Regions from separate parts of the Achromobacter sp. 1011791174 genome, predicted to be linked through region 2. Evidence: predicted binding sites of a transcription regulator. Region 2 holds the regulator's gene; each other region holds the start of a gene.
What was found. The regulator FNR, encoded in region 2, switches genes on or off when oxygen is low (the NO sensors DNR and NnrR bind a similar motif). The targets are predictions, from matches to a motif close to TTGATNNNNATCAA.
Positions count from the first base shown of each region.

Region 1: the regulator FNR is predicted to act here: its motif matches at 1,812-1,825, upstream of AC6LJ5_RS19880 (DASS family sodium-coupled anion symporter).
Region 3: the regulator FNR is predicted to act here: its motif matches at 2,061-2,074, upstream of AC6LJ5_RS19280 (universal stress protein).

Region 1 covers NZ_JCBANH010000061.1:26,587-36,189, reverse strand. Annotated here, with positions in the region: gene AC6LJ5_RS19885 (Ldh family oxidoreductase) at 1-197, opposite strand, end outside; gene AC6LJ5_RS19880 (DASS family sodium-coupled anion symporter) at 210-1,697, opposite strand; gene slmA (nucleoid occlusion factor SlmA) at 1,964-2,539, opposite strand; gene AC6LJ5_RS19870 (pyrimidine 5'-nucleotidase) at 2,593-3,339, opposite strand; gene argB (acetylglutamate kinase) at 3,599-4,501, opposite strand; gene AC6LJ5_RS19860 (MetQ/NlpA family ABC transporter substrate-binding protein) at 4,814-5,605, shown strand; gene AC6LJ5_RS19855 (peroxiredoxin family protein) at 5,690-6,184, opposite strand; gene AC6LJ5_RS19850 (BON domain-containing protein) at 6,209-6,964, opposite strand; gene AC6LJ5_RS19845 (phosphoheptose isomerase) at 6,961-7,554, opposite strand; gene AC6LJ5_RS19840 (YraN family protein) at 7,653-8,129, opposite strand; gene rsmI (16S rRNA (cytidine(1402)-2'-O)-methyltransferase) at 8,200-9,138, shown strand; gene AC6LJ5_RS19830 (methylated-DNA--[protein]-cysteine S-methyltransferase) at 9,162-9,603, shown strand, end outside.
Region 2 covers NZ_JCBANH010000141.1:359-9,961, reverse strand. Annotated here, with positions in the region: gene AC6LJ5_RS28695 (LysR substrate-binding domain-containing protein) at 34-954, opposite strand; gene AC6LJ5_RS28690 (zinc-dependent alcohol dehydrogenase family protein) at 1,097-2,116, shown strand; gene AC6LJ5_RS28685 (NUDIX domain-containing protein) at 2,233-2,823, shown strand; gene AC6LJ5_RS28680 (2Fe-2S iron-sulfur cluster-binding protein) at 2,843-3,178, shown strand; gene AC6LJ5_RS28675 (MFS transporter) at 3,254-4,555, opposite strand; gene AC6LJ5_RS28670 (hypothetical protein) at 4,725-5,879, opposite strand; gene fnr (fumarate/nitrate reduction transcriptional regulator Fnr) at 5,888-6,616, opposite strand; gene AC6LJ5_RS28660 (gamma-glutamylcyclotransferase family protein) at 6,713-7,186, opposite strand; gene clpB (ATP-dependent chaperone ClpB) at 7,326-9,603, shown strand, end outside.
Region 3 covers NZ_JCBANH010000058.1:14,963-24,565, reverse strand. Annotated here, with positions in the region: gene AC6LJ5_RS19285 (nickel/cobalt efflux transporter) at 1-991, shown strand, start outside; gene AC6LJ5_RS19280 (universal stress protein) at 1,121-1,957, opposite strand; gene AC6LJ5_RS19275 (universal stress protein) at 2,216-2,641, shown strand; gene AC6LJ5_RS19270 (phosphoketolase family protein) at 2,684-5,068, shown strand; gene AC6LJ5_RS19265 (NRAMP family divalent metal transporter) at 5,061-6,335, shown strand; gene AC6LJ5_RS19260 (lipid-binding SYLF domain-containing protein) at 6,332-6,967, opposite strand; gene AC6LJ5_RS19255 (adenosylcobalamin-dependent ribonucleoside-diphosphate reductase) at 7,152-8,951, shown strand; partial or broken gene AC6LJ5_RS19250 (CHAD domain-containing protein) at 8,965-9,603, opposite strand, start outside.

The sequences.
Region 1 (9,603 bases), on a different contig from region 2:
CGGCCGTCGGCCTGCGCCAGCCCGTCGGCCAGCACGCGGCGGTAGTTGGTGAGAATGGACAGGCCGTGGCTGGTGTAGCCGACGCGGTCGGACTCCACCAGGTGATCGGCCACGTCGCGCGCGATGTCTTCCGGCACGCCCTGGGCGGCCAGCACGCGCCGCCCGTATTCCCGTGCCTGTTCAAGCGAGATTTTCATGCGCGCTTCTCCTTACAGCCAGCCCAGCCAGCGCCAGTAGGTCATGCCGAACAGCAGCATCAGCAGGTAGCCGACGATGGTGATGACGATGCCGACCTTGGCGAACTGGCGGGCGTTGAACGTTTCCGTGCCCAGGCACACCATGTTCTGCGGCGCGTTGATGGGCAGGATGAAGCCATAGCTGACCACGAAGCCCAGCAGCATGGTCATGCCCAGGCGGCTGAATTCGCCCGGCAGCGTGGCCAGGACCGAGATCAGGATGGGCAGCATGGCCGAGGTCAGCGCGGTGGCGCTGGCGAAACCCAGGTGGATGACGATCAGGAAGGCCGACAGGATGGCGAAGATCGCCAGCGGTCCGAGGTGGTCCAGGCCGGTGTGCGCGACCACCTGATTGCCCAGCCATTGGCCGGCCTGCGTGGTGAGCAGCGCGGTGCCCAGGCTGATGCCGACGCCGAACACGATCACGGTGCCCCACGGTATGCGCGACTGCACGTCTTTCCAGGTCATCACGCCGAAGCGCGGCAGCATCAGCAGCACCAGGCCGAAGTAGGTGGTGGAGGTGGTGTCGAACTTGTGCAGCTTGCCTTCGGTGGCCCAGAACAACAGCAGCAGCACGGACACGGCCATCAGGCGCTTCTGCGCGCCGGTCATGGGGCCGAGTTCACGCAGCGACTTCTCGACGGCTTCCTTGCCGCCGGCGATGCTGTTGCTTTCCGGCGGCAGCATCTTGAGCACCACGACGACCAGCACGGCCGACATGATCAGCGACCACGGGGCGCCGGCGATCAGCCAGTCGGACCAGGCCACGCGCTGGCCCAGCATCTTTTCCATGAAGCCGACCGTCAGCAGGTTCTGCGCGGCGGCGGTCTGGATGCCGACGTTCCAGATGCTGGTGGCCTGCGCCACGATGATCATGATGCCGGCGGCGATGTTCGAGCGCTTGTCCACGCCGAAGGCCGCGATCACGCCCATCATGATGGGCACCACCGCGGCGCTGCGCGCCGTGGCGCTGGGCACGACCAGGCTCAGCACGATGGTCACGGCGATCGCGCCGATCAGGATGCGGCGCGTGCTGGTGCCGACCTTGGACAGCGTGACCAGCGCGATGCGCCGGTCCAGTCCGGTGAAGGTCATGGCGGCGGCGATGAACAGCGCGCCGGTCACCAGCGCCAGCGCCGAATTGGCGAAGCCTGTCAGCGCCATGCTGATGGCGGCGGAGGTGCCGTACAGCGTCTGCGGATCCTTGATGGTCGGCGCGGTGCCGAGCAGGAAGGCCATCAGCGTCGTGATCATGATGGCGCTGGCTTCGTACGACACGGCTTCGGTGATCCACACGACCACGGCGAAGGCCAGGATGGCCAGCATGCGATGACCGGCGACCGGCAGGTCCGCCGGCAGGGGCATCAGCAGCACTGCGATCAGCGCGACAAAGCCGGCGATGAGTCCGATGGGGATCTTGGTTTTGTTTTGTGGGGCAGGGACGGCGGCTGGCGCGGTCATATCCATCTCCGGTTGAGGTCAAACTGACGACACGCCGCCCCGCGAGCACGGGATGAATCAATTCGGCATGTCGACGCTACAGTATGATCGTGACGGCATTCAGGAAAACCCGTATTGATGTGGGTCAAGCCACTTGGAAATCGCGCTTGTGGGAACCCACCCGCGGCATTATGCTCGTCGGCCCTGAAAAATCGCAAGCCCGGCAATGGGCTGCGCGCATGCGCGGCAAGCCGCGAGCGTCAATCGGCAGGGTGTTTCGCGGACGTTCAGCCCAGCGCCAGGCGCAGCTGTTCGTCCAGGTGCAGCGTGGGCGCGACGCGCCAGCCGCTTTGCGCATAGCGCAGCCAGCGACCCAGCACCAGGTGCGTCAGCAGGCTGGCATGGGCGCTGATGTTGGCCTCGGGCGGCAGGCCGCCGTCGGTCACGGCGGTGCGCAGCGACTGTCGCAGCGAGGCCTCGATGCGGTCGTTGATGTGGTTGATGCGTTCCTGCAGCCGGTTGTCCTCGGTGACCAGCGCGTCGCCGGTCAGCACCCGGGTCATGCCCTTGTTGCGTTCGGAGAAGGTGAGCAGCATGGCCACGGTCTGGCGCGCCTGGGTCACGCCCAGCGGCTCGGCGGCGGCGATCTGGTTGACCAGCGTGAAGATGCTGGTCTCGATGAATTCGATCAGCCCCTCGAACATCTGCGCCTTGCTGGCGAAGTGGCGGTACAGCGCGGCCTCGGATACCGACAGGCGCGCGGCCAGCGCGGCCGTGGTGATGCGGGAGGCGTGCGGCTGCTCCAGCATTTCGGCCAGGGTCTGCAGTATCTGGGTCTTGCGTTCGCCGGGTTTGCTCGCCATGAAAGTGTCTGGTCCACGCAGGCTGACGGAAGGGTGGGGGGTAAGACCCGCCGCTATCCACGCAGGGGACGTCGGCGCAACAGCAAATCACTGACCGAGTTTACCCGCAAGTCGACGTACGACGGCCGTTGCGAGCGGCCGCGTCCGAACGGCGTGCCGGGATGATAGACGTGAACCGTGCGCAGGCCGGCGCGGCGCGCGCCGCGCAGATTGGCCAGCGTGTCCTCGACCAGCACGGTGCGGCGGGGCGACGCGCCCTCGCGCGCCAGCACGTAGCGCAGCAGGGCCGGCGACGGCTTGGGGCGGAACTCGCCGTGCAGGCGCATGTGCTCGATGGCCCAGAGGCTGTCGAACTGGCGCAGGATGCCCAGTCGGCGCAGCACCGCGCGCGCGTACTCGAGCGGCGCGTTGGTCAGCAGCACCTTGCGTCCGGGCAGCTGGCGCAGCTTGTAGGCCAGCGCCTTCTCGGCGCGCACCAGCGGGTTCACGTCGAAGTCATGGCTGCGGTGCAGGAACTCGTGCGGATCCACGCCATGGTGGCGCACCAGGCCGATCATGGTGGCGCCGTAGCGCTTCCAGTACTTGCGGCGCAGGTGGTTGGCCGTGTCGATGTCCACGCCCAGCGTCTCGGCCACGGCCATGGTCATGCCGTGGTCGATGCGCGGGAAGATCGCGTGCGACGTGTCGTGCAGCGTGTTGTCCAGGTCGAACAGCCACAACAGCCCGTCGTCGTGCGCGGCGGTCCTGCGGGACCGCCGCACGCGCACCGCGGGCCGCTGCAATTGGCGCAGGCTTCGCATCAGTTGCCCATGGCGCTACGCACCGTCCAAACTGAGGCTATTCGGCCCCGACAGGGGCTGCGCGGAGCCGGCTTTGCCGGTCCGCAGCAGCGCCCCCTTGAGGGGGAAGCGCGCAGCGCTTGGGGGTGGGAGCATCCTTCCGGTCCGCAGCAGCGCCCCCTTGAGGGGGAGGCGCGCAGCGCTTGGGGGTGGGAGCATCCTTCCGGTCCGCAGCAGCGCCCCCTTGAGGGGGAAGCGCGCAGCGCTTCGGGGGTGGGCATCAATGCGAGCTGATCATCGTGCCGACGCCTTGGTCCGTGAGGATTTCCAGCAGCAGGCAGTGCGGCACGCGGCCGTCGACGATGTGGACCGAGTTCACGCCGTTCTTGGCGGCGTCCAGCGCCGACGAGATCTTGGGCAGCATGCCGCCCGAGATGGTGCCGTCGGCGAACAGCTCGTCGATGGTCTGGGCCGACAGGCTGCGCAGCAGCTTGCCCGCCTTGTCCAGCACGCCCGGGGTGTTGGTCAGCATCAGCAGCTTCTCGGCGCCCAGCACTTCGGCCATCTTGCCGGCGACCACGTCGGCGTTGATGTTGTAGGCGGTGCCGTCCTCGCCATAGCCGATGGGGGAGATGACCGGGATGAACTGGTCGTCCTGCAGCGCCTTGACCACGGCCGGCTCGACCAGCGTGATGTCGCCGACGAAGCCGATATCGATGGGTTCGGCGGGGTTGTCCTTGTTGGCCATCAGCTTCTTCTGGGCCTGGATCAGTCCGCCGTCCTTGCCGGTCAGGCCCACGGCCTTGCCGCCGACTTCGTTGATCATCATGACGATGTCCTGCTGGACCTGACCGCCCAGCACCCATTCGACGACTTCCATGGTCTCGGCGTCGGTGACGCGCATGCCCTGGATGAAGGTGCCCTGCTTGCCGATGCGGCGCAGCGCGTCATCGATCTGCGGACCGCCGCCGTGGACCACCACGGGGTTCAGGCCGACCAGCTTGAGCAGCACCACGTCGTGCGCGAAGCTGCGCTGCAACCGCTCTTCCGTCATGGCGTTGCCGCCGTACTTCACCACGATGGTCTTGCCGTGAAATCGTCGGATGTACGGCAAGGCCTCGGACAGCACGGCGGCTTTGACGGCGGGAGACGAGACGGCAGCAGGGTCGGGGGTGTCGGTCATGGCAGCTAAGTCGGTAAAGAGATGATTGAAAAAGCGTGGGTCATGAGAGGGGAAAGCCTCCGCTTCCGGGGAGGCGGCGGCATGAAAATGCCTGCGCGATAAGGCACGGGAACCGCGCCAGCGCAAGCATACGACGGATTGTAGTACCCGCTGCCGGCTTATATCCAAAACCCATGTTCATATGCCCGACAAATAACCGGCATTCAGGTAAATTGGGGGCGTTTTCACAACGGCGCTGTCCTCCACGAGAGGGCGGACCTCCAACCGGCCGGGCATCAGCCCCCGATTTCCTACCTATAAAAGAGGCAATACATGCGTTTGAACTTCGTCCGGTCGGCCCTGGCGGCCTCGGCTTTCTTCCTGGCGGCCGCAGGCGCCGCCCATGCTGAAAAAATCGTGGTGGGCGCGACCCAGGTGCCGCATGCCGAAATCCTGGAGGTGGTGAAGCCGCAGCTGGCCAAGGAAGGCGTGGAACTGGACATCAAGGTGTTCAGCGACTACGTGCAGCCCAACCTGCAGCTGAACGACAAGCAGCTCGACGCCAACTTCTTCCAGCACAAGCCTTACCTGGAGTCCTTCAACAAGGACCGCAAGGCCACGCTGGTGCCGGTGGCCCTGGTGCACGTCGAGCCCTTCGGCGGTTACTCCAAGAAGATCAAGAACGTCTCCGAACTCAAGGACGGCGCCACGATCGCCATCCCGAACGATCCGTCCAACGGCGGCCGCGCCCTGGTGCTGCTGCAGAAGCAGGGCCTGGTCAAGCTGAAGGATCCGTCCAACATCCTGGCGACCGCCGCCGACGTGATCGAGAACCCCAAGAAGCTGAAGTTCCGCGAGCTGGAAGCCGCGATGCTGCCGCGTTCGCTGGACGACGTGGACCTGGCGCTGATCAACACCAACTACGCGCTGGAAGCTGGCCTGGTCCCGACCAAGGACGCGCTGTTCATCGAAGGCTCCGACTCGCCCTACGCCAACGTGCTGGTGACCCGCGCCGACAACAAGGACGCGCCGGCCATCAAGAAGCTGGTCAACGCGCTGCACACGCCCGAGGTGAAGAAGTTCATCCAGGAAAAGTACAAGGGCGCCGTGGTGCCGGCGTTCTAAGCCGGGCGAGCTTTTCCAGCCAGACAAAAGAAAACCGCTCTTCTGAGCGGTTTTTCTTTGGGCGGGATCAGGATCGAACGCGGTTCAACCCGCGGCCAGCGCCTTTTCCACGGTGGCGTGGAATTCGGCCACGTCGTATTCGCCCAGGTAGCGCTTGATGATGCGGCCCTGCTTGTCGATCAGGAAGGCCGTGGGCGTCAGGCGGATGTCGCCGAAGGCGCGGGCGATGTCGCCCTTGGTGTCCAGCGCCACAGGGAAGGGCAGTTTGCGGGTCTCGGCGAAGTTCAGCACGAAGTTGGGCGGATCGTAGTTCATCGCGACCGCGATGGCTTCGTAGCCCTTGGCCGCGTACTCGTTGTAGGCCGAGATGGTTTCCGGCATCTGCTTGACGCAGGTGACGCAGCTGGTCGCCCAGAACTTCACCAGCACGACCTTGCCGCGCAGGTCCTGCATGGAGAAGGACTTGCCCTCCAGCGTGGTGAATCGCACGTCCGGCGCGGTCTGCGCCGGGCGCAGCAGGAACCAGCCGCCGATGCCGGCGGCCACCAGGAGGGTCAGGGCTAGAAGGGCTTTTTTCATCGCTGGGCCGCGTGGAGTAGAGCGTTACTTGATCGGTATGGCCTGCACGCCGCTGCTGCCGCCGCCGGAGGCGTTGCCGTCGCCCTGGGCGCCGGCGCTGCTTTCGATCGGCGCCTTGGCGTCGGCGGAGGAGCCGGACTGCGAGGACTTGGATCCGCTGCCGGACAGCCGCACGGCTTCCTCGCGGCTGATGGTCTCGAACAGTTTAACAACCTTGGCCACGCCGCCCACGTCGGCCGCCGCGTTGGCGGCGTAGTCGCCCTCGGCCTGGGTCAGCTTGCCCATCAGGTACACCACGCTGTGGTCGGTGGTGACGGCGATGGTGCCCGACGGCACGTACTTGGTGTTGATCAGGGCCGTCTTGACCTTGGAGGTCAGCCAGGTGTCGTTCGAGCGCACGCCCAGCGAGGCGATCGGGCCCACGGTCAGCTGGTTCACCACCTGCTTGACGTTCTCGACGCCGCGGGCCATGGCGGTGGCCTGGTTCTTGGCCTCGTCGGTGGGCACGTCTCCGGTCAGCAGCAGGATGCCGCCATAGGCCATGGCGTTGACCCGCGCGGTCTCGCCCAGCTTCTGGGAAATCTGGTGCTGCGCCTTGAAGGCCATGTTCTGGTCTTCGAGCTGGGTGCCCGACGTGCGGCGGTCGGTCGCGACCACCGCCGTAGTGGCGGCGGCGCCGCCGACGATCAGGGGCGCGCAGGCCGACAGCGACAGGGCGGCGGTCGAGAGCAAGGCGGCGAGCAGCAGCGGGCGGGCCGCGGTCCTGGCGTCAGAAATCATTCGGTGTCTCCTAGCAGAAGAGCGTCAATGCCGTCACAAAGGGCGTGCAGCAGCAAGATGTGGACTTCCTGGATGCGCATCGTGCGATCACTGGGCACGCATAGATGGACGTCCATGGGCGTAATGAGTTCCCCCATGACGCCGCCGCCCTTGCCGGTCAGGGCCAGCACATGCATTTCCCGGGCGCTGGCCGCTTCCATGGCGCGCACCACGTTGGGCGAGTTGCCGCTGGTGGAAATGGCCACCAGCACGTCGCCGGGCTGGCCCAGCGCGTTGACCTGGCGCTCGTAGATCTCGTCGAAGCCGTAGTCGTTGCCGACCGCCGTCATGATCGAGGTGTCGGTATTCAGCGCGATGCCGGCCAGGGGCAGGCGTTCGCGCTCGAAGCGGCCCACCAGTTCGGCGACGAAATGTTGCGCGTCGGCGGCCGAGCCGCCATTGCCGCAAGCCAGAATCCTGCCATTGTTCGCCAGGGCGCCAAACAGCACGTCCACCGCCACCGCCAGCGGTTCGGCCAGCTCGTTCATGCTTTGCTCGAGCGTGGCCGCGGCATCGCGAAAGTGCGACGTCATACGAGAGGTCATATCCATGGGCGCGATTATCTCATGGGGCCGTGACGCCGGCCTGACCAGGCGTAACGGCTTTTCGCCTTGTCGTAACCGGCCTGTCGCCGGGCGCGCCGGACCGTTCAGCCCGCGACCAGGAAGGCATCGCGCAGCCACCGGGGAGCGCCGGATTCGAAGGCGACCACGTCGAAGCGCGCGGCCGGCGGGACGCCGCGCCAGTGGCGGGCGGCCAGGCGCGGCAGCCAGTACGCGGCCGCCTGGGCCAGCCGCCGCTGCTTGGCCGCGCCGATGCTGGCCGCCGCGCCGCCGAAGCGCGCGTCGCGGCGGGCGCGGACCTCGACGAAGACCAGCACCGCGCCGTCGCGCATGGCCAGGTCGATCTCGCCGTGACGGCAGGCCAGGTTGCGCGCCAGCAGGACCAGGCCGCGCGCCTGCAGCAGGCGCAGCGCGGCGTCCTCGTGGGCGTCGCCGACGCGCTGGGTGGGCGAGCGGCGCGGCGCGAGGGCGGCCTTGCGCGCCGTCGCGCTCCGTTTGCGCCGGGCGCGGCGCCGCGCGGCCTGCGCGAGCGCCAGGGCCAGGGGCAGGATCTCGTCGTTCATGCGGGCTCCAGGGCGGAAGGGATGCGCCAGGCGGCTACACTGGCATGGTTTTCCGCCTGAGCTGCCCGCAATGAATCAAAATGTCTCACCCGTCGCCGGCGATGCCTGGAGCCGGGTCGCCGAGAGCGTCGCCGGCCAGCATTGGCCCGCCGCGACGCTGTATGTGGTGGCCACGCCCATCGGCAACCTGGGCGACCTGGGCCTGCGGGCCTGGCATGCCCTGCAGCGCGCGGACGTGATCGCCGCCGAGGACACCCGGGCCAGCCGCAAGCTGCTGGACGCCTGGGGCGTGGGCACGCCACTCATGGCCGCCCATCGGCACAACGAAGCCTCGGCCGCGCAGGCGATCTGCGAGCGCCTGGCCCAGGGCCAGCGCGTGGCGCTGGTGTCCGACGCCGGCGCGCCGGCCGTCAGCGATCCGGGCGCGCGCGTGGTCCGCGCCGTGCGCGAGGCCGGCTACGCGGTGGTGCCGGTGCCTGGCCCCAGCGCGGTCATCGCGGCCTTGATGGGCAGCGGCGTCACATCCGACGAGAATCCCGCCTTCGCCTTCGCCGGTTTCGCGCCGCCCAAGGCGGCCGCGCGCCAGCGCTGGCTGCGCACCTGGTGCGCGCTGCCGGCGCCGGTGGTGATGTTCGAGTCGCCGCACCGGCTGGCCGCCACGCTGGCGGACCTGCTGGAGGTCTGCGGCCCGGCGCGCAAGCTGACCGTGGCGCGCGAGTTGACCAAGCGCTTCGAGGAAATCGCCACCTTCGCGCTGGGCGAGGGCGCGGCCTGGCTGGCCGCCGACCCGCACCGCGAGCAGGGCGAGTTCGTGCTGATCGTGCACGCCGACGAGGCCGCAGAAGACGAGGGCGAGGTCGACGCGCGCGCCGACGCGTTGCTCGACGCCTTGCTGGAAACCCTGTCCGTGCGCGACGCGGCCAAGGTGGCGGCCAAGGTCACGGGCCTGCCCAAGGACGCGCTGTACAGCCGGGCGCTGCGCAAGACGGCCGCCGGCGACGGGCAGTAGGCGGGATAGAGGGAGTCATTGGCATGGTCTATGCAACGGTCGCGTCCGGCAAGCACGGCGACCCCGACGAACAGCTGGTCTACCGGGACATGCCCACGCCGCTGGGCGAGATGCGCCTGGTCGCCAGCGCCAAGGGCCTGCGCGGGGCATGGTTCACCGACCAGGCGCTGCTGCCTTCGTCCGAAGGCTGGCTGCGCGACGAATCGAATCCGATCCTGGAACAGGGACGGCGCGAGCTGGAGGAGTGGTTCGCCAAGGACCGGCGCGCCTTCGACGTGGCGCTGGATCCGGTCGGCACGCCGTTCCAGCATGAAGTCTGGCGCGCGCTGTGCGCGCTGGATTTCGGCGTGCTGACGAGCTATGGCGAATTGGCGCGGACCGTGGGCCGGCCCAAGGGCGCGCAGGCCATCGGCGGCGCGGTGGGCCGAAATCCGCTGATCATCATCATTCCCTGTCACCGCGTGA
Region 2 (9,603 bases):
TGATCCGCGCGGGTACGCGCGAGGCCGTCCCCGCTACGGCGCCAGCATCGCAGGCACGCGCGCGGCCAGCGCGTCGATCGCGGCGCGGGTCTTGGAGGGCAGGTGGCGCGCCTGCGGCCAGACCGCGTGCACCTCATGGGCGGCCAGCTGGTCGCCGTGCATCAGCACTTCCAGCTCTCCCGTGCCGACATAGCGCGCCAGCATCCAGCAGGGCAGCCAGGCCAGGCCGGCGCCGGCGATGGCCGCGTCGGCGATGGCCTGCAGGTCGTCCAGGCGCAGGCTGGGCCGCAGGCGCAACTGTGTCGCGCGGCCATCCTCGTCCTGCATCGTCCAGGCCTTGTCCTGGCCGCCGCGCGCATAGATGATGCCGGCGTGCGCCTGCATCTCCTGCGCCGTGACGGGACGGCCGTGCGCGGCGATATAGGCGGGCGACGCGCCGATGCCCATGGTCTGCAGGCCCAGCCGGCGGGCCGCGAGGCTGGAACTGTCCGGCAGGTCGCCGACGCGGATGCCCAGGTCATAGCCTTCGTCGATCAGGTCCACCACGCGGTCGCTGAACGAGATGTCGACCTCCAGCTGTGGATAGCGGCCCGCCAGCTCGCGCAGCACCGGCGCGACGCAATGCCGGCCGAACACCAGCGGCGCGGTGACGCGCAGGCGGCCCTGCGGCTCGCGGCGGCCGCTGTCCAGCTCCGCCTCGGCCGCCTGCAGCTCGGCCAGCGCGCGCACGCAGCGGTCGTAATAGGCCTGGCCGTCGTCGGTCAGGCTTTGCTGGCGCGTGGTGCGGTGGAACAGCCGCACGCCCAGCCGGGCCTCCAGCCGCGCGATGGACTTGCCGACGGCCGAGCGTGTCAGGCGCAGGCGCTCGGCCGCCAGCGCGAAGCTGCCGGCCTCGGCCGCCTGCACGAAGGCTTCGATGCCGTTGAGCCGGTCGTGGACATTGCGGGTATTCATGACAATCCTTGATTGGTGCCTTTCGGGAATCATTGAAAGGAAAAAAATGCGCCACTAGGGATATCTATTCCCCTATATCTTAGCGATACCGGGCGACGCCGGCACGGCGCGCCTTCCATTACGTATCGCAAGGAATCTCATCATGCAGGCCTATCACGTCACCGGCGGCAAGGGCATCGAATCGCTCAAGCGCGTCACGCTGGAATCGAAAGCGCTCGGCCCGTACGACGTGCGCGTGCGCGTTCACGCCGTGTCCCTGAACTTCCGCGACCTGATGGTCGCGGACGGCATTTACCTGAAGGGCAGCGGCGCGCCCGTGATCCCCGCCTCCGACATGGCTGGCGTGGTCGCCGCCGTGGGCGAGCGCGTCACGCGTTTCCGCGTGGGCGACCGTGTCATGGGCGCCTTCATGCCAGACTGGGTCGATGGCGAGCCCACGCCGGCCAAGACCGCGCTGGCGCCGGGCGCGGCCACCGATGGCGTGCTGGCCGAGGAAGCCGTCTATGCCGAACACGGGCTGGTCGCCACGCCGGCGGGTCTGTCGGACGAAGAGGCCGCGACCTTGCCCTGCGCGGCGGTGACTGCGTGGAACGCCCTGTTCGTCGGCGGCCGCGCGCAGGCGGGCCAGACGGCGCTGCTGCTGGGCACGGGCGGCGTGTCGATCTGGGGGTTGCAGCTGGCCAAGGCCGCCGGCCTGCGGGCCATCGTCACCTCGTCCAGCAACCGCAAGCTGGAACAGGCGCGCGAACTGGGCGCGGATGTGCTGATCAATTACCGCGAGACGCCCGAATGGCAGGTCGAAGCGCTGCGCCAGACGGACGGCGACGGAGCGCACGTCGTGGTGGAAGTGGGCGGGCAGGGCACGCTGGAGCGCTCGGTGGCCGCCGTGCGCATGGGCGGCACGGTATCCATGATCGGCGGCGTCAGCGGCTTTGGCGCGACGCCGGTGGCGCCGCTGGCGCTGATCGGCGGCGCCAAGCGCCTGGAAGGCATTTTCGTGGGCAGCCGCAAGATGCTGGAGGACCTGGCCCGTTTCGTCTCGGTCGCCGGCATCAAGCCCGCGATCGACCGGGTCTTTGGCTTCGACGAGGCGCCGGCCGCCTTCGCGCACCTGGCGTCCGGCAGCCATTTCGGCAAGGTGGTGATCCGGGTAGCGCCGTAGGCGCGGGGCCGGGCGCGCGGCCCCGCGGGACCGTCGCGGCGCGATGGTAAGCTCATGCACTCCTGCCGGGCGGACGGCGCAGGCCGCCGCCCTCCCGGCCGCCATCCGCACGCGCCATGACGACCAAACCCGAATCCCATCTGCACGAAGAGCTGGTTTCCAGCGTGGCGGCCTATGACGGCCGCTTCCTGAAGATCCGCAACGACACCGTCCGCCTGCCCAACGGCAACACCTCCACGCGCGAATACGTGGTGCATCCCGGCGCCGTGGTGGTGATCCCGCTGCTCGATGACGGCCGGGTGCTGCTGGAGCGGCAGTTCCGCTATCCCATCGGCCGCGTCATGACGGAGTTTCCCGCCGGCAAGCTGGACCCGGGCGAGGATCCGCTGGCCTGCGGCAAGCGCGAGCTGCTGGAGGAAACCGGCTATACCGCCGTGCAATGGGCCCACGCCGGCGCGCTGCACCTGGCGATCGCCTATTCCACCGAGATCATCCACATCTTCTTCGCGCGCGGCCTGCGCGCCGGGCCGAGGCAGCTGGACCAGGACGAGTTCCTGGACGTGATCAGCGCCCAGCCGTCCGAGCTGTATGAGGCCTGCGCCCGGGGAGAAGTGACGGACGCCAAGACCCTGACCTGCACGCTGTGGCTGCAGAACGTGTTGTCCGGCGCCTGGCGGCTGGACTGGCGCGACGACGCGGCCGGCTGAGACTGCGTCGCCTTCCGCCATGCCCTCGCATCCGGTCCTGATCCAGCCCTCGGGCCTGCGTTTCGATGCCGACGAGGACACGCCGCTGCTGCTGGCCGCGCAGGCCGGCGGCATCAAGCTGCCCAGCTCCTGCCGCAACGGCACCTGCCGCGCCTGCATGTGCCTCATGCTGGAGGGCGAGATCCGCTACCGCATCGAATGGCCGGGCCTGTCGCGCGACGAGAAGGAAGAGGGCTGGATCCTGCCCTGCGTGGCGCATGCCGTCACGGCGCTGGAGATCCAGTCCTTGCAGGCCGCGCCGCTGGAGCCGCCCGCGCCCGCGCCCGAGCGGGCGCTGACCGGAGCGCGACGCTAGCCGGCGCATGCCGGCGTGTGGCGCGGGCCTATTGCGGCGGGCCGCCCGCGTCAGGCCCGCTCGCGCCCGCTGCCGCTATTCATGTCGGTGCATGGCCGATTCGCGGCGCGTGTCGCGCATGGTCGCATACACCAGCAGCGACAGGAAGATCACGCCGGCCAGGTAGTAATAGAACCATTGCTCATGCCCCTGCTGCTTGAACCACAGGGCGATGGCGGGCGCCGTGCCGCCGAAGATCGACACGGTCACCGCATACGGCACGGCCACGCCGGTGGCGCGGATGTTGGTCGGGAACAGCTCGGCCTTCACCACGGCGTTGATCGAGGTGTAGCCGGCCGTGAAGACCCAGGCGCCGCAGATCAGCAGGAAGGCGATGAAGGGCGAGCGCGTCTGCGCCAGCGTGTACAGGATGGGCACGGTCAGCAGCGCGCCCGCGACGCCGAAGAACACCAGCAAGGGCTTGCGCCCGATGCGGTCGGACAGCGCGCCATACAGCGGCTGCAGGATCAGCGCGAAGATCAGCGAGGCGGCGATCACATAGGTGGTGACGATGTCAGAGAACCCCGCCGTCTGCCGGACGAAGGTCTGCATGTAGGTGGTGAAGGTGTAGAAGGCCGCCGTGCCGCCCGCCGTCAGGCCCACCACGATGGCCACCTCGCGCGGGTACTTCAGCAGGCCGCGCAGCGAACTGGTGCGCGGCTGGGTCTTGCTGGCGGCCTTGTAGGAGTCGGTCTCGGGCATGTCGCGCCGCATGAAGGCGGTCACGATGGCAAGCAGCGCGCCGATCACGAAGGGGATGCGCCAGCCCCAATCCACCAGCTGCTGGTGAGTCAGGAACACGTTCTGCAGCAGCAACAGCACCAGGATCGCGCTGAGCTGGCCGCCGATCAGCGTCACATACTGGAAGCTGGAATAGAAGCCGCGGTGCTCGGCGTCGGCGATCTCGGTCAGGTAGGTGGCGCTGGCGCCGTATTCCCCGCCCAGGCTCAGCCCCTCGATCACGCGCGCCAGCGCCAGCAGCGCCGGCGCGGCCAGGCCGATGGAAGCGTAGGTGGGCGTGAGTGCGATGATCAGCGAGCCCACGCACATCATGCCCACCGACACCATCAGCGACAGCCGCCGGCCGTGCCGGTCCGCGATATGCCCGAACAGCCAGCCGCCCAGCGGCCGCACGATGAAGCCGGCCGCGAACAGCGTGGCGGCATTGAGCTGCTGGACGACGGGATCGTGCGAGGGGAAGAAGGCGGGGGCGAAGTACAGCGCGAAGGCGGTGTAGGCGTAGAAGTCGTACCACTCGACCAGGTTGCCCATGGAGCCGACGAAAATGGCCTTGATGCGGCGCTTCGCGTCGGCGACATCCAGATGCGTGTGCGTCATGGCGGTCCTTGCTGCTTGCCGGAATGGGAAACGCCGGCGTGGCCGCAAGCGCGCCGCCGCCAGCATGTCCCTATATTGCTCCCGGCCGCGCGAAATTGCACGCGCCGCCGCGCCATCGTTCAGCTTGCTGTCATGATTGGAGGGCGCCCTGGACGGTGCCTGGCGGGCGCTACTTGCCGCGCGGCTTGATCGGCTCGCAGGGCGCGGCCTTGTCCGTCCCGCGCGCGCCTTCGCCCAGCAGGGCCTGGGCGCCGCATTCCGAGCCGAACATGTTCTTGCCGTCGTGGCCCACGCCGCGCACTTCGTAGCCGGCGCGGTGCAGCGTGACCGGCTTGCCGCCGCGCGACGCGAGCAGGAACTCGTATTGCAGGTAGGCGGTGCCGCGCGCCAGTCGCGTGGAGCCCTGGGCTTCGGCGCCGCAGGTCTTGTCCAGCAGCCGGTGCTCGGGGTTGTTGTCGGCGCCGCCTAGCAGGTAGGTGACGTCGCGCGCCGCGTAGCGCACGAACAGCCGGGATTCCTCCTGGCCGCGCGCGTAGGCGGGCAGCTTGTCGGTGCCGTACTTGTACTGGTTGTAGGTGGGGCAGATGCCGCGTTCGTAGGGCGCGTAGCCCTTGCCGTCCGGGCGTGGCCGCTCGTTGGTCAGGTACAGGTAAGAAGAGGGATTGGCGATCACGTAGCGCAGCGCCAGCCCGTCGCGGCGCAGCGGGCCGTCGACGTTGTTCAGCACGGCGTAGCGTTGCACCAGCTGCGCGCCGCCGGAATGGCCGGCCAGCACGATGCCGGCCAGCGCGGGCAGGCGCTGGCGGTCGTCCAGGCTGCGCAGCAGGTCATCCAGAACCTGGAACGAGCTGACCGGCGCCGGCCGGCCGGCGGCCTGCACGCTGTCCTCGCCTTCTTCCCAGCTGGCCTTGCGCCATGCCGCCATGCCGGCGAAACCGGAATCGATGGAACCGGAAAAACGCGGCGCCAGCACCAGTGTGTCGCGCGCGCGCTCCGGATTGCGTTCCAGCAGGTCGGTCACGTATTCGTAATAGCGGTCGGCGTCGCGCTTGACGCCGTGGATCACCACCACCACCTGCTTGATGTCGGCCAGTTCGCCCTTGCCCAGCGGGCGGTTGGCGTAGACCGGGATCTTGTAGCGATGGCCCGGCTTGCCCAGCTCGACGGTCTGCCAGCGCGTCGGCTTGGCCGCTTTGGGCGCGGGGGCGGATTCGTCGTAGTCGTAGGGGTCGGGCAGTGGCGTCTGCGCGGCGGCCGTCAGCGGGGCCGCCCGCGCCGCCAGCATCAGGCTGGCGGCCGGCAGGAAGGCGCGCGCGCGGCGCATGGGCGGCTTCAGCAGCTTTCTTGGCCCAGCAGCTGCTTGAGCGCGGGCTGGTCGAGGATGCGGACTTCGCGCTGGTTGATGCGGATCAGCCCATCGCGCGCGAAGCGCGAGAACAGCCGGCTCACCGTTTCCAGCGTCAGGCCCAGGTAGTTGCCGATTTCCTCGCGGCTCATGCGCAGCACGAATTCGGTGGACGAATAGCCCAGCGAGGCGTAGCGCTGCGACAGGTTCAGCAGGAAAGCCGCCAGGCGCTGCTCGGAGCGCATCGAGCCCAGCGAGGCCAGCATCTGGTGCGAACGCGTGATCTCGCGGCTCATCAGACGGCGGAACTGCTGCTGCAGCGAGGGCAGGTGGGCGGCGACGCGGTCGACTTCATTTAGGCGAATGACGCAGACTTCGGAGTCTTCCAGGGCGACGGCGGCCGACACGTGCTTGCCCTCGAGCATGCCGTCCATGCCGACGATCTCGCCGGGCAGGTGGAAACCGGTGATCTGGATCTGGCCAGTCGCGTCTTCGAGCTGCGTCTTCAGGCTGCCGAAGCGCACGCCATAGACCGCGTCGAGGGGGTGATCCAGCGAGTACAGCGTCTTGCCCTTTTCAAGGCGCACGCGTTCCTTCACCAGTTCGTCCAGCTTTTCTACTTCGGCGGCTGCCATGCCCACGGGCACGCACACGTGTCCCAGCATACACGTGGAGCAATGGGCGGCATCTGGGGCTACGGGGACCCTTTTTTGCATATTGACCTCTATAGCGCCCGTCGAGCGGCGGGTAGCCGATGCGGGCATGAAGCGTGATGACAATTGGTATTGTAGTCCGTTGTTACTACGGGTGTCTTACGCGCTCGCGGCGTCCTTGGACAGGGACGCCGCGCGAGCGTTCCCCGCGTGGCGGTAAACGACCCAGTCCGTGACGTGATCGACGGCCGCGATGTCGCTGGCGGCGCCACGCCGCGCGGGATCTATCGGGTAGTACTGACAGGGCAGCTCCGCGCCGTCCGGGCCCGGCTGCGCGAGGCGCGCCAGCACGTCGCGGCGCAGGAAGCAGCCGGGCCGGCCGGGATGGTAGTCCTCGATCTCGTCCATCAATTGGATATGGGCCGGCTCGACCTGATAGATATCTCCTAGGACGCGACGCCCGTCAGCCACGGGAATCAGGCCGGGCCAGGCGCCGAAGTCGACCAGCCGGCCCGGCACGCTGGCCGCGCCGACCCGCCGTACCGCCGGCAGTCCACGGTCGGAGGCGGTCCGCTCCAGGTCGTTGATCTCGCCCGCGCGTAGCGTGCCGTAGACAAAAACGTATATGCTCATGATTCCTCAGGTTGCCGCACGTCGATAGAGTCCGCAAGGCCGGCAGGGTATTGAAATTCCCCGTCCCGGCCGCATATTCAGGTCATCGAGCCAGCCGGCGATGCATCGGTCAGGCTCCTCAACAAGCCAAACGACCACTATGCGATTCGACAAACTTACCACCAAGTTCCAACAGGCATTGGCGGACGCCCAGAGCCTGGCCGCCCGCAACGATCATCCCTACATTGAGCCCATACATGTGCTGTCCGCGCTGCTGTCCGATCCCGACAGCGGGGCCGGTAGCCTGCTGGCGCGCGCCGGCGTCGCCGTGAACCGGTTGCAGCCGGCCATCGAGCAGGCGCTCAAGTCCCTGCCTCAGGTGCAGGGCGATGACAACGTCCAGGTCGGCCGCGAGCTGCAGGGCGTGCTGACGCGCACCGACAAGGAAGCCGCGCGCCGGGGCGACACCTACATCGCCAGCGAGTTGTTCCTGCTGGCGCTGGCCGACGACAAAGGCCCGGCCGGCCGCATCCTGCAGGAAGCCGGCCTGCAGAAGAAGGCGCTGGAAGCCGCCATCGACGCCGTGCGCGGCGGCGAGTCGGTGTCCGCCGCAGAGGGCGAGTCCAACCGCGAGGCCCTGTCCAAGTACACGATGGACCTGACCGAGCGCGCCCGCCAGGGCAAGCTCGATCCGGTGATCGGTCGCGACGACGAGATCCGCCGCACCATCCAGATCCTGCAGCGCCGCACCAAGAACAATCCCGTGCTGATCGGCGAACCCGGCGTCGGCAAGACCGCCATCGTCGAAGGCCTGGCGCAGCGCATCGTCAACGACGAAGTGCCCGAGACGCTGCGCGGCAAGCGCGTGCTGTCGCTGGACCTGGCCGCGCTGCTGGCCGGCGCCAAGTTCCGCGGCGAATTCGAAGAGCGCCTGAAAGCCGTGCTGAAGGAACTGGCGCAGGACGATGGCAGCAACATCGTTTTCATCGACGAGTTGCACACCATGGTCGGCGCCGGCAAGGCCGAGGGCGCGATGGACGCCGGCAACATGCTCAAGCCCGCGCTGGCGCGCGGCGAGCTGCATTGCATCGGCGCGACCACGCTGGACGAATACCGCAAGTACATCGAGAAGGACGCCGCGCTGGAGCGCCGCTTCCAGAAGGTGCTGGTCGACGAACCCGACGTGGAATCGACCATCGCCATCCTGCGCGGCCTGCAGGAACGCTACGAGATCCACCACGGCGTCGAGATCACCGACCCGGCCATCGTGGCCGCGGCCGAGCTGTCGCACCGCTACATCACCGACCGCTTCCTGCCCGACAAGGCCATCGACCTGATCGACGAGGCCGGCGCGCGCATCCGCATGGAAATCGATTCCAAGCCGGAAGTGATGGACAAGCTCGACCGCCGCATCATCCAGCTCAAGATCGAGCGCGAGGCCGTCAAGAAGGAGACCGACGATGCCTCCAAGCGCCGCCTGGGCGTGATCGAGGACGAGCTCGAAAAGCTGCAACGCGAGTACAACGACTTCGAGGAAATCTGGAAGGCTGAAAAGGCCGCCGTGCAGGGCACGCAGGCCATCAAGGAAGAGATCGACGGCGTGCGCGCCGAGATGGCCGAGCTGCAGCGCAAGGGCCAGTTCGACAAGCTGGCCGAGCTGCAGTACGGCAAGCTGCCCGACCTGGAGGCGCGCCTGAAGGCCGCCGAGATCGGCGCGGCCGAGGCCGCCACCGAGGCCGAGGGCGATGAGGGCCGGCCGCGCCTGTTGCGCACCCGCGTCGGCGCCGAGGAAATCGCCGAGGTCGTGTCGCGCGCCACCGGCATCCCGGTGTCCAAGATGATGCAGGGCGAACGCGAGAAGCTGCTGCACATGGAGGAATACCTGCACAAGCGCGTGGTGGGCCAGGACGAGGCCGTGCGCCTGGTGTCCGACGCCATCCGGCGTTCGCGCGCCGGCCTGGCGGATCCGTCGCGGCCCTATGGCTCGTTCCTGTTCCTGGGCCCCACGGGCGTGGGCAAGACCGAGCTGACGCGCGCGCTGGCCGAGTTCCTGTTCGACTCCGAAGAGCACATGATCCGCATCGACATGAGCGAGTTCATGGAAAAGCACTCGGTGGCGCGGCTGATCGGCGCGCCTCCGGGCTACGTGGGCTATGAAGAGGGCGGCTACCTGACCGAGGCCGTGCGCCGCAAGCCCTACAGCGTGGTGCTGCTGGACGAAGTGGAAAAGGCCCATCCGGACGTCTTCAACGTGCTGCTGCAGGTGCTGGACGACGGTCGCCTTACCGATGGCCAGGGCCGCACGGTGGACTTCCGCAACACCGTCATCGTGATGACCTCGAACCTGGGCTCGCATCACATCCAGAGCCTGGCCGGCAAGCCCTACGAGGTGGTCAAGGAAGTGGTGTGGGACGAGCTCAAGCAGACGCTGCGGCCCG
Region 3 (9,603 bases), on a different contig from region 2:
GCAGGCCGTGCTGCTGGGCGTCACCGCGACCATTTCGCACACGCTGATCGTGTGGGGTATCGGACTGGGCGGCATGTATTTATGGCGAGGCGTGGCTGCCGAGGCGTTGGAGCCTTACTTCCAGCTGGCCTCGGGCGCGGTCATCGTGCTGATCGCGGCCTGGATGTTCTGGCGAACCTGGCGGGAACAGCATGGCGACGCGCACGACCATTCCCATCACAATCATGAGCACGACGGGCACACCCACGGTCGGGAGCGACACGAGGTCGACACGGGGCACGGCCGCGTCGCCCTCGAAGTGTTCGAGGACGGCGTACCTCCTCGGTGGCGTCTGACCAACCTGCGAGGGAGTCACTGTCAGGCAGAGGATGTGACGCTGACAACCGAACGAACCGATGGCCGTCAGCAGGTGTTCCTGTTCGTGCAGAAGGATGGCTACCTGGAGTCACTGGAACAGGTACCGGAACCTCATGAGTTCATGGCACGCCTGGCGTTGACTCACGGTGGCCGCGTCCACAGCTATGACGTCGCGTTCCTGGAGCCAGATAACCACCAGCACGATCACATTCACGAACCGTTGCGCGGATTGGATGTCGCGGCTGAGCAATACCAGGACGCCCACCAGCTGGCGCATGCCAACGACATCCGTCGGCGATTCGCGAACCGGAATGTGACCAACTGGCAGATCGCTTTGTTCGGACTGACGGGAGGTCTTATTCCCTGCCCTGCGGCCATCACCGTGTTGCTCCTGTGTTTGCAGTTAAAGGAGTTCACCTTAGGGGCTGTGCTGGTGTTGTGCTTCTCGATCGGGCTGGCCATCACCCTGGTTACTGTTGGGGCAGTTGCGGCGCTTAGCGTGCGGCACGTTACCCAGCGTGCTCCCTGGTTCAGTGCAATAGCTCGGCGGGCTCCCTACCTGTCCTGTGTGCTGATCATCGCAGTCGGCATTTACGTTGGCGCCCATGGATGGCTTGGACTGCCTTCCGCCTAGCGTCGGAAAGGAGGGCCAGCACCGCTCCGCTTGTTGCTGCTTGACGACTATTGCGCATGCTCTTTCATCGCTCTGCATTATGCAAACCAACGACGGCCGCCTCTTTTCCCGGCATCCGCCCGGCGTCGCCTAGTGAGAAAAAAACACCGGCAAGGTCATCGCCTCCAACAGCGAGCGCGTGGCGCCTCCCATGATCCATTGGCGCGTGCGGCTGTGTCCGTATGCCCCCATGACGATCAGGTCCGCGCCGAAATCGGCGGCCGCGCTCAGGATGGCGTCTCCGATGCCGGCCTCTCGTGCGTCGCGGAACTCCGACTCCAGCTGGGGAAAGCCGTGGCTGGCGCAGTAGGCGGCCAGGTCTTCGAAGGAAGCCCGCAGATCCGGATCGGCCGGGGCCCCGTGGCCCAGCGTCAGGGCGCGCAGCGCGCTGGCGCCGCGCAGCAAGGGCGCCGCGTCGGCGATCGCGCGGGCCGACTCGCGGCTCTGGTTCCAGCAGTACAGCACCCGCGCGCCCGCGTTGCGGAAGGACCCCGCCGTCGGCAGCACGATGACGGGACGCCCGGCGGATAGCAGCACCTGCTCAACGAAGTCGTTGCCGGTGGCGGCTTCCACGTCGCCGGCATTCTCCTGGCCCAGGATCAGCACATCCGAATGACGCGCGTGCCGGACGACGCACTCGGCGGGCATGTCCTCGCCCTGGCGCCAGGACGCGGCCACGCCGGCCTGCGCCGTGGCTTCGCTGAACGCCGCCTGCACTGCCATGCGTCCCTTGGTGTTGAGTTCCTTGACGAGGTCGAGCGCGCGGACCCACATGCCGCCTTCGTCGTAAAAGTAGCGCGGCAGCATGTAGCTGGCGAATATGCCGGTGAGATGGGCATCGTGCGGCCTGGCCATCTGCAGGGCGAATTCAACGCGGCGGCGGCAGTCGATGCCGTTGTCGAGATGTACGGCGATGCGGCGGAACATGGCGAATATCTCCCCGTGTTTGCATGGGTTGCCGGCGGCCGGCTTGCGCGCCCTGCCCGGCCTGGTCTGTCCTGCCATCTTGCGCCGGCGGTCCGGCTCCGGGTTGACGATAGTCAAGCGAAAAACAGGGACGAACGTCGAGGCCGGGCGCAAAAGAGCGCGCCAGCTTGACCGCCGTCAAGGGCGCGCGCCGTGGCGGCGCGATGATGGGCGCATGCCTGCCCTTCCCCGCTACATCCTGCTCCGCCTGGAGGCGCCATGAAGAATGTACTCATCCCGGTCGACGGATCCGCCAATTCGCTGCGCGCCGTGCACTACATGATCGACCATGTCCGCGAGCATGGCGCCTGCAACCTGCATCTGCTGAACGTGCAGCCGCCGATCGTCTCGGGCACGGTGCTTGCCTTTGTGTCGAGCGATATGATCCAGGAGTACTACGAGGACGAAGCCAGGACGGCGCTGGCCGATGCCCGGATCGCGCTGGACAAGGCAGGCGTCATGTATCAGTCGGGATTGCGGGTCGGCAAGATCGCCGAAGCCATCAAGGCCTACGCGGCCGAGCAACAGTGCGACCATATCGTGATGGGATCGCGCGGCCTGGGCGCGGCGGGCAGCCTCATGCTCGGGTCGGTGGCGCTCAAGCTGCTGCATATCGTCCATCTCCCCGTCGTGCTGGTCAACTAGGACCGGCGCGGGGAAGCTGGCCCGGCCAGACCAGGGGAAGCCATGATTTCCGTGCCGTCCAACAATGAAGTGGACCGTCTGCACGCCTATTGGCGGGCCAGCAATTACCTGTGCGCCGGCATGCTGTACCTGCGCGACAACGTCCTGCTGCGCCGGCCGCTGGAGCCGGCGCACATCAAACCGCGGATCCTGGGGCACTGGGGCACGTGCCCCGGCCTGAGCTTCACGCTGACGCATCTGAACCGCCTCATCCGCGAGCACGACCTGGACCTGATGTTCGTGTGCGGCCCAGGACACGGCGCCGCGGCGGTGCTGGCCCATGCCTATCTCGACGGGCACTACTCGGAGCGCTATCCCGAATGCTCGCAGGACGAGGCCGGCATGACGCACCTGTTCCGGCACTTTTCGGCGCCGCACGGCATCGGTTCGCACTGCACGCCACAACTGCCCGGCTCGATCCACGAGGGCGGTGAGCTGGGCTACAGCCTGTCGCACGCGTTTGGGGCGGCCTTCGACAATCCCGACCTGATCGTCGCCGCGATGGTCGGGGACGGCGAGGCCGAAACCGGCGCGCTGGCCGCCTCCTGGCAATCGGCCAGGTTCCTGAACCCGGCGCGCGACGGCGCCGTGCTGCCCATCCTGCACCTGAACGGCTACAAGATCGCCAACCCTGCCCTGCTGGCACGCATCCCTCCCGCGGAACTGCAGGCCTTCTTCGAGGGGCATGGCTATCGCCCCTGTTTCGTGGCTGGCGACGATCCGCCCGCCATGCACCGGAAGATGGCACGCGCGCTGGGCCAGTGCGTGGCGGAAATCCGGGCGATCCAGGCCCGCGCGCGCGGCGGCGGCGGACCGGCGAGGATTCGCTGGCCCATGATCGTGCTGCGCACGCCGAAAGGCTGGACCGGGCCTCGGCGGGTCGACGGCCATGCCGTGGAGAATTCCTGGCGCTCGCACCAGGTTCCGCTGGCCGACCCTGCCGGGCGGCCGCAGGAATTGCAGGCGCTGGAAGCCTGGCTGCGCGCCTACCAGCCCGAGACCCTGTTCGACCAGGAGGGCCGGCTGGCGGCCGGGCTGCGGACGCTGGCCCCGACCGGCGCGCGCCGCGTCAGCGCCAACCCGCATGCCGATGGCGGGGCATTGCGGCGTCCGCTCGCCCTGCCCGGGCCGGACGCATACAGCCTGCCGGTCGCCGCGCCCGGCGCCGCCGACGCGTCGCCCACGCAGGCGTTGGGCGCCTATCTGCGGGACGTGATGCGCGCAAATCCGGACCGCTTCCGGCTGTTCGGCCCCGACGAGACCGCCAGCAACCGCCTGGAGGCGGTCTATGAAGCCAGCGGCAAGGCCTGGATGGTCCAGCGGCTGGAGGGCGATGCCGACGGCGGCCACCTCGCCCCGGACGGGCGCGTCATGGAAATCCTCAGCGAGCAGACGCTGCAAGGCTGGCTCGAAGGCTACACGCTGACCGGCAGGCACGGCCTGTTCGCCACCTACGAGGCCTTCGCGCACGTCATCGATTCGATGTTCAACCAGCACGCGAAGTGGCTGGACAAGGCCCGGCGGCTGGCGCCGTGGCGCGCCCCGGTTCCGGCGCTGAACCTGCTGCTCACCTCGGTCGTCTGGCGCCAGGACCATAACGGCTTCAGCCATCAGGATCCAGGCTTCCTGGACGTGGCGGCCAACAAGCGGCCCGACGTGGTGCGCATCTATCTGCCGCCGGACGCCAATTGCCTGCTGAGCGTGGCCCGGCATTGCCTGCAGTCGGTCGGCCATGTCAACGTAATCGTGGCCGACAAGCAGGCGCACCCCGTCTACCTCGACGCGGCCGGGGCGGCGCGCCATTGCCGGGCCGGCATCGGCGCCTGGGATTGGGCGGGCACGTTCGTGCAGCACGAGCCCGATGTGGTGCTGGCCTGCGCCGGCGACATTCCCACGCAGGAAGCGCTGGCCGCGGTCGCATTGCTCAAGTCCCTGTTTCACGGCCTGAAGATCCGCTTCGTCAACGTGGTCGATCTTTTCACGCTGGTTCCGCCGGCCGTGCATCCGCATGGCCTGCCGGACGAGGCGTTCGACGCGCTGTTCACGGCGGACAAGCCGGTGATCTTCAATTTCCATGGCTATCCCGCGCTGATCCACCGGCTGTGCTACCGCCGGCGCAACCATGCCGGCTTTCACGTGCATGGCTATCGTGAAGAGGGAGACCTGAATACGCCCTTCGAACTCGCGGTGCTCAACGGCATCGACCGCTACAGCCTGGCGATGGATGTGCTCGAGCGCGTGCCGCGCCTGCGTGGCTGCGCCCCGGCCGCCCGCGAGCGCCTGCTTGCGCAGCGCGACCGGCAGCTGGCCCAGGCGCGCGCCGAAGGCCTGGATCCGGAAGAGAACCGCAATGGCCGGTGGCCCGACCAAGGGCTGGAGAATGCGTGACGGGCGGGCTCGCGCGCGCCGGCGCAAGCCCGCGCCCATCGGCCCGCCCGCGCTGGGCGCCGGCCTGATCACCGGCGCGGCGGACGACGATCCCAGCGGCATCGCCACCTATTCCCAGGCCGGCGCGCAGTTCGGCTACGCGATGCTGTGGACCATGCCGCTGACGCTGCCGCTGATGGTCGCGATCCAGCTCGTCAGCGCGCGCATCGGCTGCGTTACGCGGCGCGGCCTGGCCGCCAACATCAAGCGCGATTTTCCGCCAATAGTGCTGTGGGCCGTGGTCGGACTGCTGCTGACGGCCAACACGCTCAACCTGGCCGCGGATATCGCCGCGATGGCGCAGGCGGTGCATCTGGTCGCGGGAGGGCCGGTAGGGCTGTATGCGGCGGGTTTCGGCGCGCTCAGCCTGACGCTGCAGGTGTACATGCGTTATCAGGCCTACGTGCGCTGGCTCAAATGGCTGACGCTGGCATTGCTGGCCTATGTCGCGGTCGCCTTCACCGTCGAGGTGGACTGGCCAGCCCTGATCCGCGAGACCGCCCTGCCCGGCCTGGCGCTCGGCCACGATGCGCTGCTGATGATCGTCGCGGTGTTCGGCACCACCATCAGTCCCTATCTGTTCTTCTGGCAGGCCGCCCTGGAGATGGAGTCCGGCCATGATGGGCGGCCGCGCTCCGGGGCCGGCCTGCGGGCACAGTTGCGGCGCATCCGCGCGGATACCCTGGTTGGCATGACTTTCTCGAACCTGATTGGCTTTTTCATCATTCTCGCCACCGCCGCCACGCTGCACGCGGACGGCGGCGCGGCTATCCAGACGTCCGCGCAAGCCGCCGAGGCGCTGCGGCCGCTGGCCGGGGACTTCTGCTTCGCGCTGTTCTGCCTGGGCATCGTGGGCACCGGCCTGCTGGCCGTGCCGGTGCTGGCGGGGTCGGCCGCCTATGCCGTGGCCGAGGCCGCCGGCTGGCCGGGCAGCCTGGACGCCCGTCTGGACAAGGGCGAGGGCGCGGCCTTCTACGCGATCATCGGCGCGGCCACCATGGGCGGAGTGGCGCTGTGCTTCACCCCGCTCGATCCGGTGGCGGAACTGTTCTGGGCGGCGGTGTGCAATGGCGTGATCGCGCTGCCCATCATGAGCGTGATGATGCTGCTGGCGTCGCGGCCCAAGGTCATGGGCGCGCATGTCATCGGTCCCGGCCTGCGCCTGGCGGGCTGGAGCGCCACGGGCGTCATGGCGCTCGTCGTCGTCGCCATGCTGGCCACGCTCTAGCGTCCCTGGAGCATCGCGCCGTCGGCGGCGCAGGCGGCCGACGCGTCGCTGCACAGGAACATCGGCACCTTGATGAACAGGCTGCCCGACAGGGACAGTCCGCGCGCCAGATGGTCGTCGGCCAGGATGAAACCGGCGATCGGTCCTGGCGCCGGACCGCGCGGCCCCGTCAGGGCCTGCTCGTCCAGGATCTGGATGGCGCCGTTCTCGCCCTCCACCCAGCCCGGCGCGGCCAGGAACGTCTGCAGTGCGTCCTGTGTCGAAAAGAACAGGACGAGGGACTTGCCGTCCAGGCCGAGTATGGCCCCGGGCGGACCGGCGATAACGTTGTAATAGGTGCGTTCGCCGCCCGCCTCGATCAGCACGCCGCGCCCATAGGCCACTCCCAGGATGCCGCCATCCGCCCGCAGGCCGGGCACGATCAGCGTGCCGAAGGCGCGGGCCAGCACGGCGCGCGCCCGGGGAGACAGCCGGTACAGGCGTAACAGCACGGCCTCGGACTCCTGATCGACGCGCGCGAGCATGGCAGGCGAGACGCTCATCGGGCTCCTGGCCGGTTGCGCCCGGGCGCCGGCCGTCGGCAACAGCATGAGCAGGACATGGAACAGCACGAGGGCGAGGCGCGTTTTCATACCGGCTCCCTGATCTTGGGCAAGTGTCCGGCGGCCCCTTGCCGTCCGGACGGACAAGTCCATTGACGCATGGCCGCGCCCGCCCGCTGTTGACAACAGTCAAGCACGGCGCCTCGGGGCGGTGCTACACCAAGGCATCGGCGCGGCCATGCGGGCCGATGCGCCAGCATCACGAGGACGCGCCATGACCGAGCCTGGGGATATTTCGGATCTGGTCTATGCGGACCGCTACGCGTGGCCAGGCGAGTCGTTGCGGATCGATACGTACCGCCGGGTGGCAATCGCGCTGGCGGCGCGGGAGGCCGGACCGGAGCGGGAGCGCCACGCCGCCCTCTTCCTGGAAAATTTCCTCGCCGGCGCGATCGGCGCGGGGCGCATCATGGCCAATGCCGGCGCCGCAGACGGCGACGGTGACGGCGGGGCCACCATGGTGAACTGCTTCGTCCAGCCTGCCATCGATCCCGGCCTGGGCTGGCCGCAAGGCCTGGATGCGGCGCTGGCCCGCGCCGTGCGCACGATGTCCATGGGCGGTGGCGTCGGCTATGACTTCAGCCCTGTGCCGCCCGCGGACTCAGGCGCGGGTCGGGGCGGCGCATGCGCCGTCATCGACCGCTACGACCAGGCCTGCCAGGCCCTGGCCACGCCGGCCAGGCGCCGGCGGGGCGCGCAGATGGGCGTACTGGCCTGCGATCATCCGGACCTGCCCGCCTTCCTGCGCGCCAAGGCCGGACGGCGCCGCTGGCCGACCCTGAACCTGTCGGTCGCGCTGAGCGACCGCTTCCTGCGGGCCGTGGAGAACGACGAGGCGTGGACCCTGCGCCATGCCTGCCCGCCGGCGGGCGGACAGGCATCACAGCGAGGCGTGCGTGGCGACGATGGAACCTGGCCCTATGCCCGCCTGCCGGCGCGGCGGCTGTGGGAGGCGCTGACCGCCGCGGCCTGCCGGGACGCTGAACCGGGGGTGCTGTTCGTGGACACGATCAATGCGCTGAATCCGCTGCGCGACAGCGAACGCCTGTCGGCCACCAACCCTTGCGGCGAGCAACCCCTGCCGCCCCATGGGAGCTGCGTGCTCGGGCCGATCAATGTGTCGCGCTTCGTGCGCAATCCGTTCGGCGCGAACGGACCGCCCGGCTTCGATTTCAGCGAGCTGGGACGACGCGTGCGGATACAGGTGCGCCTGCTGGACAACGTGCTGGACCTGACCTGCTGGCCTTTGCCGGAGCAGGCGGCCGAGGCCCGGGCCAAGCGCCGTATCGGCGTGGGACTGTCCGGGCTTGGGGATGCGCTGCTGATGCTGCGGTTGGACTATGGCTCGCCGGCCGCGCGCGTGTTCGCCGCGCGGATCGCTCGCTGCATCCGCGACCAGGCCTATCAGGCGTCGGCCGGGCTGGCGGCTGAACGCGGCGTGTTTCCCGCCTATGCGCCAAGACCGTATCTGGAGCCCAGGGCCGGATGGCCACCCCTGCCGCCCGCCGTGCAGGTCGCCATCCGGCGGCACGGCCTCAGGAACAGCCATCTGGTTTCGTTCGCGCCCACGGGCAGCGTCAGCATCGCCTTCTTCGACAATTGCTCGACCGGCATCGAGCCGGCCCACGCGTGGCAGTATCGCCGCCGGCTGCGCATCGGCGAGGCCCCGGCGCGCAACGTGGTGGCGCAGAATCCCGCATGGCGGCTCTGGCGCCGGTTGCATGGCGATGGCGACGAACTGCCGCCCTACTTCCGCCGCGCGGCCGATATCGCCCCATCCGCGCATATCGCCATGCTGGCGGCGCTGCAGCCCTGGGTGGATGCCGCGATTTCGAAGACGGTGCCGCTGCCGCCCGAGTGCACGGCGGCAGAGGTCGGCGCGCTGTTCCTGCAAGCCTGGCGCCTGGGAGTGAAAGGTCTGACGGTGTTCCGGCCGGATCCCCGGATGCCGGCGGTGCTGGAGCCGGCCCGGCACGAAGGGCAGACAGGCCCGGCGGCTCCCGCGGCCGCCTGAGGGGGATGCCGCGTCACGCGGTGGCGCGCGGCGCTTCGGCGCCAGCGGGCCCGAGGCGTCGGGCCACCCGTCCGCGGCTGGCCTGCGCCCAGAAAGGCGGCCGCCGCAGCAGGCGCCGGCTGGCTGAGCGCAGGCCATCGCCGGCCCTGCGCAGCAATCGCAGGGCCGCTTTGTCGCCTTGTCGACCCGCCAGCCTGCCGGTCGACAGGCTGACACACACATCGCGCCCCAGCGCGGCGGCTGTACGGAAGTCCTGCGCGCTGCCCAGCGCGCCTTGCACGTCGGCCAGGGCCTTGACGTAGCGCTCGAGCTTGCGGGATGGACTGAGCAGCAACAGCGCCTCGCTGGCATAGCGCAGGCGTTTGACGCGGATCCGCGCCGCATGCTGGCGCCGCGGCCCCTGGTCGGCGGCGTTATCCAGGCGCGCGCGCAGCGCCGCGTCCCAACCCTCGAGGCGGCGGCCGAGCGCGCGATACAGCGACCGGGGCGCGCGCTCGGCCGGCCGAGGCTTGCGGATCGATATCCGGATCGGCATCGCAGAGCTGCGGCAGCACTTCCATCGTGAAGACGTCCCAATCGCGCGCCCGCGACAGCGGCTGCATGGCCCAGGCCACTTCCTTGCGCAGCGCGCGACGCATGGGGCGCGCGCCTG